2 regions of the Vibrio metoecus genome follow, and region 2 is predicted to be linked to the other one. Evidence: riboswitches for the same ligand, from Rfam matches in the RefSeq annotation. Region 2 holds a riboswitch; the other holds the start of a gene.

Region 1 (8,281 bases), 760 kb from region 2:
ATCACGCCGTCTTTGGATGAGATGGTGCACGTGGCGAAAGAGATGGAGCGACAAGGGTTTGAACTGCCACTTTTGATTGGTGGGGCAACGACGTCTAAAGCGCATACTGCGGTGAAGATCGAGCAGAATTATCATGCGCCTGTGGTGTACGTGAATAACGCATCGCGCGCGGTGGGGGTGTGTACTTCACTACTGTCTGATGAGCTGCGTCCCGGTTTTATCGAACGTTTGGATCTCGATTATGAGCGCACGCGTGATCAGCATGCTCATAAAACGCCCAAATCGCGGCCAGTCACATTAGAGCAGGCACGTGCTAATAAAGCGGCGCTGGATTGGGCAAATTACACGCCGCCCGCTCCTGCGAAACCGGGTGTGCATGTGTTTGAAAACATTGCGTTAGCCACACTACGTCCTTACATCGACTGGACGCCTTTCTTTATGACTTGGTCGCTTATGGGCAAATACCCTGCCATTTTGGAGCATGAAGAGGTTGGTGAAGAAGCCAAACGTCTATTTCATGATGCCAATGCCTTGCTTGATAAAGTAGAGCGAGAAGGGCTACTGAAAGCCAGTGGTATGTGTGCGCTGTTCCCAGCAGCGAGCGTGGGTGATGATATTGAGGTGTACAGCGACGAATCGCGTACGCAAGTGGCGCATGTGCTGTACAACTTGCGTCAGCAGACCGAAAAGCCGAAAGGAGCCAACTACTGTTTGTCAGACTATGTCGCTCCGAAAGAGAGCGGTAAGCGCGATTGGATTGGCGCGTTTGCGGTGACAGGTGGCATTGGTGAGCGAGCATTGGCCGATGCTTATAAAGCACAAGGTGATGATTACAATGCGATCATGATCCAAGCGGTGGCCGATCGTTTGGCGGAAGCCTTTGCGGAATATCTGCATGAAAAAATGCGTAAAGAGATTTGGGGCTACGCGAGCGATGAAAATCTCTCAAATGATGAGCTGATCCGAGAGCGTTATCAGGGGATTCGACCAGCACCGGGTTATCCTGCCTGTCCAGAGCACACCGAAAAAGCGACCTTGTGGCAGATGCTGAATGTTGAAGAGACCATCGGCATGTCACTGACCACTAGCTATGCGATGTGGCCGGGCGCTTCGGTATCCGGTTGGTATTTCTCGCATCCTGATTCTCGCTATTTTGCGGTCGCGCAGATCCAGCAAGATCAGCTGCACAGCTACGCTGAGCGTAAAGGTTGGAGTTTGCAAGAAGCCGAAAAATGGCTAGCGCCGAACCTCGATGCTTAATCAGTAAAACAGTAATCCACAATAACAAGAGGCCACATGATGTGGCCTCTTAGTTTTTATCTCGTGAGTTTGAGTTTTATTCTTGCTCAAACAGCTCTTTATGCAGTTTCTGCACCGCTTGCTTAGAGACAGATTCATGCAGCAAGAAGCAGAGGTTATGCGCGCTGGCGCCATAGCAAATCATACGGAGGTTGTAATCTTCCAATACGCTGAATACTTGTTTTGCGTAGCCGCGGCTCTCTTTCATCTTGTTGCCGATCAGAGCAATCAAACACAGGTTGTATTCGACTTCTACCGTACACAGCTCTTCCAACTCGGTGCGCACCGCTTCAGGCAATTCTGGTGCACCACCTGAGGTATCGGTTTTATCCAGTGTCAGTGACACGCTGATTTCTGATGTGGTGATGAGATCGACCGAAATTTTATGCTTGGCGAGAATTTCGAACACTTTGGCGAGGAAACCGTAAGCATGGAACATCTGCGCGCTACGCAGTGTCACCATGGTTTGATTACAGCGTAGTGCAAGTGCGCGATACAGTGGCGCGCTTTCGACTTGTTTACGGATCCAAGTGCCGCCTTTTTCTGGTTCTTTTGAAGAACCAACAAACACCGGAATGCCATGACGCACGGCTGGAAGCAATGTGGATGGATGCAGTATTTTGGCACCAAAATTGGCCATTTCTGAGGCTTCGCTAAAGCTTATCTCAGGAATCGGCGCTGCTTTTGGCGCGATACGTGGATCGGTACTGTAGATCCCCGGCACGTCTGTCCAAATTTCCAAGCCACAAGCTTGCACGGCTTCGGCAATCAAAGCTGCTGAATAATCACTGCCACCGCGGCCTAAGGTCGTTGTATTGCCTTGGGCATCAGAGCCGATAAAGCCTTGAGTCACCACCACATACTGTTCACACAATGGAACCAGTTTTTCTTTGGCCAACTGAGCGATTTCTGCCAGTTGTGGCTCGGCACGACCGTAGTGGTCATCCGTACGTAGCACTTCGCGGATATCAAAACGTACCGCATCAACACCACGCTCACGCATCAGTTGAGCCAAGATATAAGTAGAAATCAGCTCACCGCACGCCACTAAGTGGTCGGTCAATTTCTTGCTCGATTGAAATGAGGCGGCTTCTGCAGCACTCGCCACAGAATCTAGCACGGCTTTGACTTCTTTTTCGACGCGTGTCGGATCGGCGAGCTGGTCGATAATCACATAATGGATATCAGCCAGTTGTTGCAAAATCGCTTGGCGACGTTCCGCTGAGGCCACGCCATTGGCGAGTTCGACCAATAAATTGGTCACCCCAGAGCAGGCGCTGCTGACTACTAAGCGTGTTTGTGGATTGTTTTCGATAATGGCCGAACAACGGCTCATGGCTTCAAAGTTGGCGACACTAGTACCACCAAATTTGGCGACGTTAAATGTGCTCACGGCAATTCTCCCAGACTTCCTGAAAAACGAGTTGTTGGTAACCCAACGTCCAATGTTGTGAAGAGAGTGTTTTTTAATAGAGCAAAATAGAGGAGTGACTATAGAAAGATTTCCCTCAGAAGCTCTTCATCAGATTCGAGCTGATGACAGTTGAAGGGATTCAGCCCATTCAACCGATAAACCAAAGCCGCAACTTTAATTCACCTCGGCACTACTCCCCCTGAATGTTCTGTTTTGGAGTTGAGGCTCCACAAAACATCTGCCTGGGCAGTGCTCCTCTTCTGCTAGATAGCTCACACATTGAACGGTGTTGGTGAAATCTTGTCAACGACAAAATGTTCCAAAAGTGCAAATAAAAATGACATTAGTGTGACAAGGATTAACACTCTGGACATAGGTCGAATTGTTGCTGCAACTTAATTGCATTACTCTGATGGTTCTGGTCGCCACAACAAGGAGTCGTTATGACAATTCGCAGTTTTATCCCCCCGCATCGGATTTTGATGGGTCCCGGGCCTTCTGATATTTCTCCGCAAGTGTTACAAGCGCTAAGTCGCCCCACAGTCGGTCATCTTGATCCTCTGTTTATCGGCATGATGGATGAGCTAAAACAGCTGTTGAAATATGCTTTCCAAACTGAAAATGAATTCACCATTGCAGTATCTGCGCCGGGCAGTGCAGGGATGGAAGCCTGTTTTGTTAACCTCATCGAGCCGGGCGATAAAGTGATTGTATGTCGCAATGGCGTGTTTGGTGAGCGGATGCGCGATAACGCTGTGCGTTGTGGGGCCGAAGTTGTGGTGGTTGATGATGAATGGGGTTGCCCAATCAGCGTTGAACAAGTGCAAGCCGCGATAGATGAGCATCCGGATGCGAAAATACTGGCTTTTGTACAAGCAGAAACGTCAACCGGAGCCTTAAGTGATGCGCAAGCGTTAGGTGCTCTAGCGAAGCAGCATGGTTTGTTGACGATTGTTGATGCGGTGACCTCGCTCGGCGGCGTTCCCCTGCTGGTGGATGAGTGGCAACTGGATGCGGTGTATTCTGGCAGCCAAAAATGTCTCTCTTGTGTGCCGGGTTTGGCTCCGTTGACGTTTTCACCTCGTGCAATTGAGAAGATTCAATCACGAAAAGCACCGATTCAAAGCTGGTTCCTTGATCAGAGCTTGGTATTAGGTTATTGGAGTGGGGCGGGTAAGCGCAGCTATCACCACACCGCACCAGTCAATAGCTTGTACGCTCTGCACGAAGCACTATTGCTGTTGCAACAAGAAGGGCTAGAGCAAGCGTGGCAGCGCCATCGTGTGATGCACGGCAAGCTCAAACAAGGCTTAGAGCAACTGGGCTTTAAGTTTGTGGTAGCTGAGCCGTATCGTTTGCCGCAGTTGAACGCGATTTATGTTCCGGAAGGCATTGATGAAGCGAAAGTGCGTAGTCACCTGCTCAATGAATACAATTTGGAAATTGGTGCAGGGCTCGGGGCATTAGCTGGCAAAGCGTGGCGGATTGGCGTAATGGGCTACGGTGCGCGCTCGGAAAACATTGCGTTATGTTTACGTGCACTGGAAGAGTCACTGCGTTAATGCAAAGCGGTGTGAAATAGAAATCAGGGTGGCTTAGGCCACCCTGATTTCTATTTGAGATTAGGGGGTTACGGCAGAAGGGGCTTGTTCTGCGCCGGATGCCGTACTTGTCGCCTTGATGGGCGCTTGATATTGAACGGTGCTGAAGTCCTGATTGGGGAACAGAAATTCCGCTTCAGTGCGAATTTGCTGCGCGCGACTCGCATCGCCCAAGCCTTGGTAGGCTAAAATTAGGTTGGTATAGAAGGCTGGGCGTGGCTTGTGTTGAATCACCTGCAATGACCAATCCACATACGGTTGGATCAGTTCTGCTTTTTGTTCATACAGTCCGAGTTCTAGGTAGGTGCTGTAGATGTCCCAATCAAATCGATCTTGCCATACCAAGGGATTGGTAACTTGTTTGAGTAATTCGGGATCTCTCGGCTTCGATTTCTCAAACTGAGTGAGTACATAATTGGTGTGTAAAGCTGTGCCCATATACAAACTGGTCACAATCGGTAATACCAAACTGGTAATACGTAGTAGGGATTTACTCAGCCCACTGAAACGGACGATGCGATAACGTGCAACCCGCTGATCGACCCAGTAGATCAAAATAATAAAAGTGATCCAGTGAATGGCTGAGTGGTAAAACGGATACTCCAATTGAGCATGCAACGTGATAGGAACGAATAGCGCCAGCATGGCTAAACGTGTACCTCGTTTGGCGGCATAGATGCGCAAAGCGCAGAAGCAAGCGGCAAGTAAAATTCCCAACACGGGCAGTAAACCGCCTTCAACCCCCCAGTACAAGATCTCATTATGCGGATGATCCATCGCCGTAAGTCCAGCGGGATAGGTGTTATTCAACTGATGTTGACGAGCGGTATAAAGTAAATATTGCGCTTCAAATTTACCGTAGCCATAACCGGTAAAGGGTTTCTCGATGATCATGTCAACCGCTTGTGGAAAAGTGTAGCGGCGTGGGCTTTCGAGATCGGCTTTATTGGCCACAAACCCAGAGGTTTCTTGACTATACATCGCTGCAAATCCGGCGCAGACACCAATCACAATGGCTAACAACCAGAGGCTAAAGCGTTGGCGTGATGCAAATCGACGAAGATATGGCGCAACGAGAATAATGCTAAGTAAGCTGGCTATCCATCCTGTGCGTGACGCAAGCACCACCAAAAGAGGGGCGGTAAGCAGTGGAGTGAGATAAAGAAGGCCAATTTTACTTAAGGGAGAATCATATTTTTCTGGTTGTCTTGCCAGTAAATAACCAGAAAGCACTAATCCAGTGGCAAGAAAACTTGCCATGACATTCGGTTGTTGAAAAATACCATAAGGACGGTTGGCGAGGGTGTCATACCCAAACGGATTTCCCGGTTCTAACCAAAAATATTGGATAAGACCAATAATGGCCTCGATTACTGTGGCCAGCAGAATGAACCACAATAAACGTTGTTTATGTTTATTGCTAAACCGAAATTGTTGCAACATCACAAACAAGCTGAACCCTGCCCACAAGCCAATCAATCGACTTGTCGCATTGAGCCAATCTGCATTCGCATACACCAGTGGTAGGGTCAGCAAAGTACAACTGATCCAAAGACCAATGGTGAGTTTTGAATAACGCAGGGCTTGATTATTGGCAAGCTGATACAGACCCACTGCAAGTGTGATGCTCAGGGCGATCCACGTGGTATTGTTAAAGGAGAGAGCGAGCCCAGCTCCGCCTGGGTTGGGCATGAAGAAATGCATAGCAACGAGGTACAAAATTGCTAATGAGAAAAGAAATGGTTTATTGAGAGGAATGCTCGGCGCGTGAGGCTCTAACCGGGTTCCACTTAATAGCAACGTTGCCATGCAGCTCACCTTAAAAAAACGAAACCAGCGCAGAGTTCGCTGGTTTCGATACTTTAGCCTTTTTTTCTAATTCAACAAAGGCTTGAGGAAGCGTGCTGTGTGTGAAGCTTCGATCTGCGCCACATCTTCTGGAGTTCCCTCTGCAATAATAAGGCCGCCACCTTGACCACCTTCTGGGCCTAAGTCGATGATCCAGTCTGCAGTTTTGATCACATCCAAGTTATGTTCGATCACCACGACCGTGTTGCCATGATTACGTAGGCGATGCAGTACAGTAAGCAGTTGTTGAATATCGTGGAAGTGTAGCCCTGTGGTTGGCTCATCCAAAATATACAAGGTTTTGCCGGTATCGCGTTTGGAAAGCTCGCGCGCTAGTTTCACCCGCTGCGCTTCACCACCGGAGAGGGTTGTTGCGGATTGACCGAGACGAACATAAGACAGCCCGACATCCATCAGTGTTTGCAGTTTACGCGCAATCACTGGAACTGGGTCAAAGAATGCTCGCGCATCTTCTACGGTCATCTCAAGCACTTCATCAATGGTGCGACCTTTGTAACGAACTTCCAGTGTCTCACGGTTATAGCGCTTGCCTTTACAGACATCACACGGAACATACACATCCGGTAAGAAGTGCATTTCAACTTTGATCACACCATCACCTTGACATGCTTCACAGCGCCCACCACGCACGTTGAAGCTAAAGCGACCTGGCTGATAACCACGAGAGCGTGACTCTTGCGTTCCGGCAAATAATTCACGGATCGGGGTAAAGATGCCCGTGTAAGTCGCGGGGTTGGAACGTGGGGTGCGCCCAATTGGGCTCTGATCAATATCGATCACTTTGTCAAAGTGCTCTAGGCCTTGGATCGCACGATAAGGTGCTGGCGTGGCGGTCGTGGCACCATTGAGTGCGGTATGTGCGATCTTAAAGAAGGTGTCATTGATCAGGGTTGATTTACCGGAGCCCGAAACGCCTGTCACACAGGTAAACAGACCGACAGGGATCGATAAATCGACATTCTTCAGGTTATTCCCTACCGCGCCTTTCAGTTCAACGGTTTTGTTCTTATCGCGTGGTGTTCGCTCAGTCGGTACGGCAATTTTTTTCACACCACTGAGATACTGGCCAGTTAATGAGTTCGGGTTGGCAATGATTTCATCGACATTACCTTCGGCAACTACCATGCCGCCGTGCACTCCTGCACCTGGGCCGATGTCGATCACATGATCCGCCATACGAATCGCATCTTCATCATGCTCAACCACTAAAACGGTATTACCGAGATTGCGTAAGTGGGTCAGGGTTTGCAGCAAACGTTCGTTGTCACGTTGGTGGAGACCGATCGAGGGTTCATCAAGGACATACATCACTCCAACTAACCCTGCACCGATCTGGCTTGCTAATCGAATGCGCTGTGCTTCACCACCGGAGAGGGTTTCGGCGCTGCGTGACAAGTTTAAGTAGTTGAGGCCCACATTGACCAAAAATTGCAGGCGATCATTGATCTCTTTCATCACTTTTTCAGCGATTTGTGCACGTTGGCCTTCGAGTTTCAGCTCTTGGAAAAACGTCAGCGCATCGGCAATACTCAGCTCAACAATGGTCGGCAGCGCAGTATCATTGATAAACACATTGCGCGCTTCAATTTTCAAACGTGTGCCATCACAGCTACCACAAGGTTTGTTGGAGATGTATTTCGCGAGATCTTCACGCACAGAATTGGATTCAGTATCGCGATAACGGCGCTCTAGATTATGCAAAATGCCTTCAAAAGCATGTTTTTTGAGGCGGATATCTCCGCGATCATTGATGTACTTAAATTCAATCTCGGTACGACCAGAGCCGTGTAGGATGATGTCCTGAATCTTTTTACTCAGCTTATTGAAGGGCGTGTGCAGGTCAAAGTCGTAGTGCTCAGCCAGCGCAGTCAGCATCTGGAAATAATAAAAGTTCTTTTGATCCCAGCCACGAATTGCCCCTTGCGCCAAACTTAAGTTGGCATCTTGGATCACTCGATCTGGATCGAAATACTGTTGTACTCCTAGGCCGTCACAGGTTGGGCAAGCACCGGCTGGGTTGTTGAAAGAGAATAGGCGTGGCTCAAGCTCGCGCATGCTGTAGCCACAATGTGGACAAGCAAAGTTAGCCGAGAAAATC
Region 2 (8,281 bases):
GTTACGCAGAACGGTAGAATCCGTCAGGTCACGTTGCCAACGAGAGATAGGTAGCTTTTGTGCTAGGTGAGTAAACATCGCGTTGGCCAGCCCCAAGTTACCTTCCGAGTTTTCAAAGTCGATTGGGTTGACTTTGTGTGGCATGGTAGAAGAGCCAATTTCACCCGCGATGGTTCTTTGTTTGAAGTGGCCCAGAGCAATGTAACCCCAAACATCACGATCAAAATCGATCAAGATGGTATTGAAACGTGCTACTGCTTCAAACAGCTCAGCAATGTAATCATGCGGCTCGATTTGTGTGGTGTATGGGTTCCAGTCTACACCCAAAGATTCAGTGATGAACTCTTCGCTGAATTTATGCCAATCTACCGTTGGGTAAGCAGAAAGGTGCGCGTTGTAGTTACCCACCGCACCGTTGATTTTGGCTAGGATTTCTACGTTAGCGATCTGCTTGTATTGGCGCTCCATGCGGTAGGCCACGTTCGCCATCTCTTTACCCATGGTCGATGGAGAGGCTGGCTGACCGTGAGTACGAGAAAGCAGCGGAATATCGCGGTACTCTTCGGCCAGTTTGCGAATTGCGTCAATCACATTGCGAATTTCAGGCAGGATCACCGTGTCACGCGCTTCTTTGAGCATCAACGCATGTGAAGTGTTGTTGATGTCTTCTGAAGTACAAGCAAAGTGGATAAACTCATTCACTGCATGCAGCTCTGGCATCGCAGCAACTTTCTCTTTCAGGAAGTATTCCACGGCTTTTACATCGTGGTTGGTAGTGCGTTCAATTTCTTTGATACGCAGTGCATCCGCTTCATTGAAGTTCGCGGCAATCGCATCAAGGAATTGATTCGCTTCGGCACTGAATGCAGGCACTTCTGCGATCTCAGCAGTGGCGGCTAGCTTTTGTAGCCAGCGAACTTCAACGATAGTGCGGTACTTTAGGAGACCAAACTCACTGAAGATACTGCGTAACGCAATCGTTTTACTTCCGTAGCGGCCATCTACCGGTGAAACAGCAGTCAATGCTGACAGTTCCATGTTCTTCTCCTGAATATTGAGTTAAAGGTGTGAGTAATTTGAGTGGGTTGTCATCATTTAGATTCGCGCTAATAAAAGCTGCGCCTGTTCGATCATCTTTTTACGACCGAAAATCAGGTGACGACGTCGTCCGCCAACCTGACGCCACAATACGGCGCAGCGGATCCCTGACAGGAGTAGGGCGCGCACTTTGTGCTGGTTAGCGGTTTGCTGTAATACGGCTGGAGTACCAGTCACTTGAATGCGAGGACCAATCGGGCTAATCACATCAAGGTAAATACTGGCGAGGTTACTGATCATCTGATCATCAAATAAGTCAAAATGCTCAAGCTGGCGCTCAATCATTTGAATGCGATCGCCTAATTGACTCATCGTGTCACGGCGGCCACTCAACTTACGTTCAAGCGCCATTAGGCTAATTAGATAACGGGTGATTTCGCTACCTGATGGTGTGCTGTCAATCCCTTTGACCAAGCACTCCAAGCCGAGCTTGAGCTGACTTTCGTGGCCGAAAACTTCCAGTGTATTACTGGGATTAGTACACGTAATGGCTTTGAGCGACGTTTCAAACGCATCTGAATCACAGTGACCATTTTGGGCGACTTGTTGAACAAGTGCCACAGCCTGACAAATGCCAGCGAAAGCGATGGTACGGTCGTAAATTGCGTTAGCCACGTAAATCTCCTAAAAATTGACTCTAAATGCGCTCTTCAATGATGCCGCCACCAAGGCAGATTTCACCTTGATAAAACACGGCGGATTGTCCTGGCGTTACAGCTACTTGCGGCTCATCAAACATCACTTTAATTCGGTCATCACTGAGTGGAATGATGGTACAAGCGATGTCGCTTTGGCGATAGCGGGTTTTCACGCTGCAACGTAGAGGTTCAGTGATTGGAGTACGGTCAACCCAATGCAGCTGCGCCGCCACCAAACCGTGAGACTTGAGCAGGGGATGATCGGCGCCTTGTACTGCAATGAGCACATTGCGTTTGAGATCTTTATCCGCCACATACCATGGCTGTTCGCTGCTCTCTTTCATACCACCAATGTGCAGACCTTTACGCTGTCCGAGTGTGTGGTACATCAAGCCTTGGTGCTCACCAATCACTTTGCCTTCCGGGGTCTCAATTTTACCCGGTTGAGCTGGCAAATAGCGAGATAAGAAGTCGGTAAATTTGCGCTCACCGATAAAACAAATACCGGTTGAATCTTTCTTCTTCGCCGTAATTAAGCCTTGTTCTTCGGCAATGCGGCGTACTTCTGGTTTTTCTAGTTCACCGACGGGGAATAGGCTGCGCGCCACTTGCTCATGACTCAGTGTATAAAGGAAGTAGCTCTGATCTTTGTTACCATCGAGACCGCGTAACATCTGCGGTTTTTCACCATTTTGCGGGAAAGTACGGCGCACATAGTGACCCATGGCAATGTAATCAGCATCCAGCACTTCATCGGCAAATTCTAAGAACGCTTTGAATTTAATTTCTTTATTACACAGAATATCTGGGTTTGGGGTCCGTCCGGCTTTATATTCCGCGAGGAAGTATTCAAATACGTTATCCCAGTATTCTGCGGCAAAATTAATGGTATGAAGTGGGATGCCGAGTTTGTCACACACTGCCTGAGCATCTGCAAGATCTTCCGCCGCAGTACAATACTCTTCGTTATCGTCTTCTTCCCAGTTTTTCATAAACAGGCCTTCCACTTGGTAACCCTGTTGCTTGAGAAGATAGGCTGAAACAGAGGAGTCAACCCCTCCAGACATACCGACAATCACTTTCTTTTGGCTGTTTGCGCTGTGCTCTACAGACATCACTTTTCTACCACTTGAGGAACTTGGACGGGGATTCTAACAGAAAGAATTTTTCGAGGACAGATCCGAGACGGTAATCACACTTCATCTGACTTCAGTCAAATGTTGCTAAATCATTGAATCACTTGTGCTCCAATAGCTAAAGATGGAGAGCGAAATAAAATCATCATCGTGCAAACGTTTGCTATTTTTTCCTTTGTTGCTGCACTAAAAGGTGCGCGGTAGAATCGGCGCTCCTTTCATCCCAGAAGCCTAGTAACCCTTATGAAATTTCCTGGCCAACGCAAATCTAAGCATTATTTTCCAGTTCACGCGCGTGATCCTTTAGTGATTCAAGCGCAAGAAAATAAGAAGATGTCGCGCACTCATATTATCGGTATTGATCAAACGTTGGTGGATATTGAGGCCAAGGTGGATTCAGATTTGATCGAGCGTTATGGGCTGAGTAAGGGACACTCATTAGTGATCGATGATCAAGCGGCTGAGGCCTTATATAACGAATTAAAAGATCAGCGTTTAATTACCAATGAATATGCAGGTGGAACCATAGGGAATACGCTGCACAACTATTCAGTATTAGCCGATGACCGTTCAACCTTGCTGGGTGTGATGAGCCAAGACATCAAAATTGGCAGCTATGGCTATCGTTACCTATGTAATACTTCTAGCCGTATGGATCTGAATTATTTACAAGGTGTTGAAGGTGCCATCGGGCGCTGTTTTGCATTGATTACCGAAGATGGTGAACGTACTTTTGCGATCAGCGAAGGTCAAATGAACCAATTACGCCCAGACAGTATTCCTGAGAAAATATTTGCCAGTGCATCTGCATTAGTGATCACCGCTTATTTAGTTCGCTGTAAAGAAGGCGACCCGATGCCAGAAGCGACAATGCGCGCCATTGAATATGCCAAAAAATACGATGTTCCTGTGGTATTAACTCTAGGAACCAAATTTGTTATTCAGGATGATCCTAAATTCTGGCAAGATTTTTTACGTGATCATGTTACTGTCGTTGCAATGAATGAAGATGAAGCATTGGCGTTAACTGGAGAGAGTGACCCTCTAGCGGCTTCTGATAAAACCTTGGATTGGGTTGACTTAGTGTTATGTACTGCAGGCCCAGTTGGTTTATTTATGGCCGGATATACAGAAGAATCAGCCAAGCGCGAAACCTCACTTCCATTATTACCTGGTTCGGTTGCGGAATTTAATCGCTATGAATTTAGCCGCCCTGCACGTAAAGACAGCTGTATAAACCCGATTCGTGTTTATTCACATATTTCACCGTACATGGGTGGGCCAGAGAAGATAAAAAATACCAATGGTGCGGGTGATGCAGCATTATCGGCCTTGTTACACGATATGGCTGCCAATAAATACCACAAAGAAAATGTACCTAACTCAAGTAAGCATCAACATGAGTTTTTAACCTATTCCTCTTTTTCTCAAGTGTGTAAATATTCAAATCGCGCCAGTTATGAGGTATTGGCTCAACATTCTCCACGTCTTTCTCGTGGTCTTCCCGAGCGGGAAGATAGCCTTGAAGAAGCTTATTGGGAAAGATAAAGATAATAAAAAGGCTCCTTTGGGAGCCTTTTTCATATTCGTTTGAAACGCTTAATTAAAGAGCAAACTCTTCGAGAGATTTACCTTCGTCGAGTGCTTTTTGAATGGCAGAAGGAGTACGGCCTTGACCTGTCCAAGTCTTTTCTTCACCGTTGGTGTCGATGTACTTGTATTTTGCAGGACGAGGAGCACGTTTGCCTTTTGCTTTCGTTTTTGTTTCACCAGATAGCGCAGAAATAAGCGCTTCTAGATCAATACCATCTTTAGCAATTTGCTCTGCAATCGCGGCTAATTTCGCTTCTTGTTCTGCACGAGCAGCAATTTCTTCTGCTTCGGCTTCTTTACGCTCTTCAACAACTGTAGTGAATTTATCTAAAGCTTCTTCAAGTTGCTCAATAGTCAGTTCGCGTGCATAAGCACGTAGGCTACGAATATTTAATAAAGTCTTAGTGATTTCCGACATTACCATTTCCTGTTCACAATTTGGATAACGAGTTAATACTAAACCTAGCTTATTATACTGACAAGTTTTCGCTGCAAATATTAAGTCAAAATAGTAAGAAAGTAAAAATATAAAGTTTATTTATATTGGTATTTCCTAGTTTTTGGAAAATTTACACAAGGCATATAAAAGTAACTGCAGAAAACGTATCACACAGATAAATAATATTAGACCGATATATCAAGGTGTGAGAATTTTTTATGAAATAGGTATCAATAGTATGGTTGATTTGTGAGCTGTGCCACTTGTTTTTCTCACCTATACCTAGTTGCATTGATATTTTTGTTAAGTAAAATGTTTCTTACCTAATGCGAAAAGCGGGCTGAACTTGAACCAAATGAATTGGAATAGTGAGCTACGAGGTTTTCGCCGTAGAGGAGCGATTACGAAGAGTATCCACAATTAGGGTGATGCCTATGAGTTGTGAAGAAAGGCGTTGTCGCCGAAGTCAGTTTGCCCATCAAAGCAACTGGCTGGGGTTACATCAAATAGGTGTAACACTGCCATAGTCTATATTGTTGTTAAACTATGGAGCGCTACTGTAGGGTTGGGTGAAGTGTTCGCTTCCCTTTCGCTTAGTTCAACATAAATTAAGTTGACATGAAGTCACTTAGTTTGTCTGCAGTAGATCTCTAACCATTTTTTACTGGTTTAGGAAGATCATGAATTTAATCGATTTTGCTTCTTCGCCTTTCTCAGTTGTGCCACCTCTTGTGGCTTTGAGTCTGGCTATCATTACTCGCCGCGTATTACTTTCTCTCGGTGTGGGTATTTTCTTAGGTGCTTTATTGTTGGCCGACTATTCTGTTGGTCAAGCGTTGCAATATATTGCCACTCAAGTCGGTAGTGTGTTTGTAAAAGACGGGGCAATCAATGCTTGGAATATGAGTATTGTTGGCTTTTTACTGTTACTGGGCATGATGACTGCGCTACTGACATTGTCGGGCGGCACTCGCGCTTTTGCTCAGTGGGCACAGGTTCGAGTCAAAAGTAAACGAGGTTCGAAATTACTGGCAGCATTCTTAGGCGTATTCATTTTTGTTGACGATTATTTTAATAGCCTTGCTGTTGGTTCTATCGCCCGTCCGGTGACGGATCGCTTTTACGTTTCGCGTGCTAAGTTAGCCTATATTCTTGATTCCACGGCGGCACCGATGTGTGTGGTGATGCCCGCTTCAAGCTGGGGCGCGTATATCATGACCATTATCGGCGGTATTTTGGTTTCGCATGGTATTGAAGATTACTCCGCACTAGGTGCTTATCTACGCTTAGTGCCGATGAACTTCTACGCAATCTTTGCGTTGCTGATGGTATTTGCGGTGGTATGGTTCCAGATGGATATCGGCCAGATGCGCAAACATGAAATTGCTGCCTCTCAAGGTCGTGGTTTTGAAGAAGATCCAAGTACCGATGCGAAAGAAGCGCATGAGCTGAATGAAGAACTCGACATCCACGAAAGTGAAGGTGGTACTGTTTTAGATTTGGTTCTACCTATCGTCTTCCTTGTTGTTGCGACGATTAGCGCAATGATTTGGACTGGCGCGAGCGCATTAGCAGAAAGCGGTCAATCCTTTAATATTTTGGGGGCGTTTGAAAATACCAATGTAGGTACCTCATTGGTTTATGGCGGATTAGTTGGTCTGGCGATGGCCTTTGTCACCGTATTTCGTCAAAAATTGCCAACAGTTGAAATCGCAAAAACGTTGTGGACTGGCGCTAAATCGATGTTTGGTGCGATTCTGATCCTGATTTTTGCGTGGACGATTGGCTCTGTGATTGGTGACATGAAGACGGGGACTTACCTTTCATCATTAGTACAAGGGAATATTGGCCCACATTGGTTACCGGTCATTTTGTTCATCTTGTCAGGCGCAATGGCGTTTTCCACCGGCACATCATGGGGTACTTTTGGCATTATGCTGCCGATTGCCGGAGATATGGCGGGAGCCACCGATATTGCGCTGATGCTACCTATGCTCGGTGCGGTGCTTGCAGGTTCCGTTTTTGGTGACCACTGCTCACCGATTTCCGATACCACCATCCTGTCATCGACAGGCGCGCGTTGCCACCATATTGATCACGTCTCTACTCAGCTGCCATATGCGTTAGCCGTTGCTTTGGTTTCTGCATTGGGCTACGTAGTGTTAGGTATGTTTGGCTCACTGTGGTTAGCATTAGGTGCAACTTCTGTGGCTTTTGTGGCAGTGTGCTTTATCTTTGCTTTGCTTTCTAAGGCGAAAGTCAGTAAGCAAGTCTCCGCATAATTCATCGCGTGATCGATATATAGAAAAGAGGCCATTTGGCCTCTTTTTTCGGCTCAAACAAGGTGTCATGAAAAAATAACCAGAAAAGTATCAATTTGTGGTTGAAAAAAAAACTCAGCTTGGTTAGTGTGAAGGCAGTTATCAAAAAGATAGAAAGTAACTAAGTATGCGTAATTTCGTAATGAACATTCATCACCATCATCATCCCTAAGGTGTCTTTCGGGAGATGTACGCATACCCGGGGGACAGGAATCTCCCGGAGTTGAAATCAGAGCCACAAAAAGATTCTAACCCTCGGGAGACCAAACTCCCGAGGGTTTTTCGTTTTAAGCTTTGAAAAAATCATTAAATTCAACAAATTGCAAAGGAATAATGAGATGCAAACACAACGACTAAGAATCGCGGTACAGAAAAAAGGCCGCCTGAGCCAAGAGTGCCAAGAACTGCTGAAAAAATGTGGTGTGAAATTCAACATCATGGGCGAGCGCTTGGTGGTTCATTCACTGAATATGCCGATTGATCTGTTGTTGGTGCGTGACGATGATATTCCAGGACTGATCATGGATGGGGTGGTGGATTTGGGTTTTGTTGGTGAAAACGTGCTTGAAGAAACACGTTTAGATCGCCTAGCACTCAACCAACGTAACGAATTTATCACTCTTCGTCGTATGGACTTTGGTGGTTGCCGTCTGTCGATCGCGATCGAAAAAGATGCTGAGTATCGTGGCCCGCAAGATCTGAATGGTAAGCGTATTGCCACCACTTATCCGCAACTGCTCAAAGCTTACATGGATCGTCAAGGTGTGGATTTCAGCACCTGTATGTTGACGGGTTCGGTTGAAGTTGCCCCACGTGCGGGGTTAGCCGATGCGATTGCGGATCTGGTCTCCACTGGCGCAACCTTGGAAGCCAACGGTCTTAAAGAAGCGGAAGTGATCTTCGAATCCAAGGCCACTCTCATTCAACGCCCAGGGGCTTTTGCTGAAGATAAAGCGGCACTGATCGATAAGCTCCTCACTCGTATGCACGGCGTACAACAAGCCAAAGAATCCAAATACATCATGCTGCACGCACCGGTTGAGAAGCTGGCTCAAA

What was found. A riboswitch is a leader RNA that binds a small molecule or an ion and turns the genes downstream of it on or off. The one in region 2 is predicted to bind lysine.
Region 1: another riboswitch for lysine. It lies ahead of lysC (lysine-sensitive aspartokinase 3); the one in region 2 lies ahead of EPB59_RS07335 (Na+/H+ antiporter NhaC family protein).

The regions. Positions count from the first base shown of each region.
Region 1 covers NZ_CP035686.1:2,387,026-2,395,306, reverse strand. Annotated here, with positions in the region: gene metH (methionine synthase) at 1-1,260, shown strand, start outside; gene lysC (lysine-sensitive aspartokinase 3) at 1,337-2,692, opposite strand; lysine riboswitch at 2,804-2,981, opposite strand; gene EPB59_RS10840 (pyridoxal-phosphate-dependent aminotransferase family protein) at 3,157-4,275, shown strand; gene EPB59_RS10835 (PglL family O-oligosaccharyltransferase) at 4,336-6,123, opposite strand; gene uvrA (excinuclease ABC subunit UvrA) at 6,190-8,281, opposite strand, start outside.
Region 2 covers NZ_CP035686.1:1,627,317-1,635,597, reverse strand. Annotated here, with positions in the region: gene purB (adenylosuccinate lyase) at 1-1,038, opposite strand, end outside; gene hflD (high frequency lysogenization protein HflD) at 1,096-1,713, opposite strand; gene mnmA (tRNA 2-thiouridine(34) synthase MnmA) at 1,736-2,851, opposite strand; gene EPB59_RS07345 (inosine/guanosine kinase) at 3,116-4,420, shown strand; gene EPB59_RS07340 (H-NS family nucleoid-associated regulatory protein) at 4,476-4,883, opposite strand; lysine riboswitch at 5,287-5,469, shown strand; gene EPB59_RS07335 (Na+/H+ antiporter NhaC family protein) at 5,585-7,186, shown strand; His leader region at 7,376-7,508, shown strand; gene hisG (ATP phosphoribosyltransferase) at 7,564-8,281, shown strand, end outside.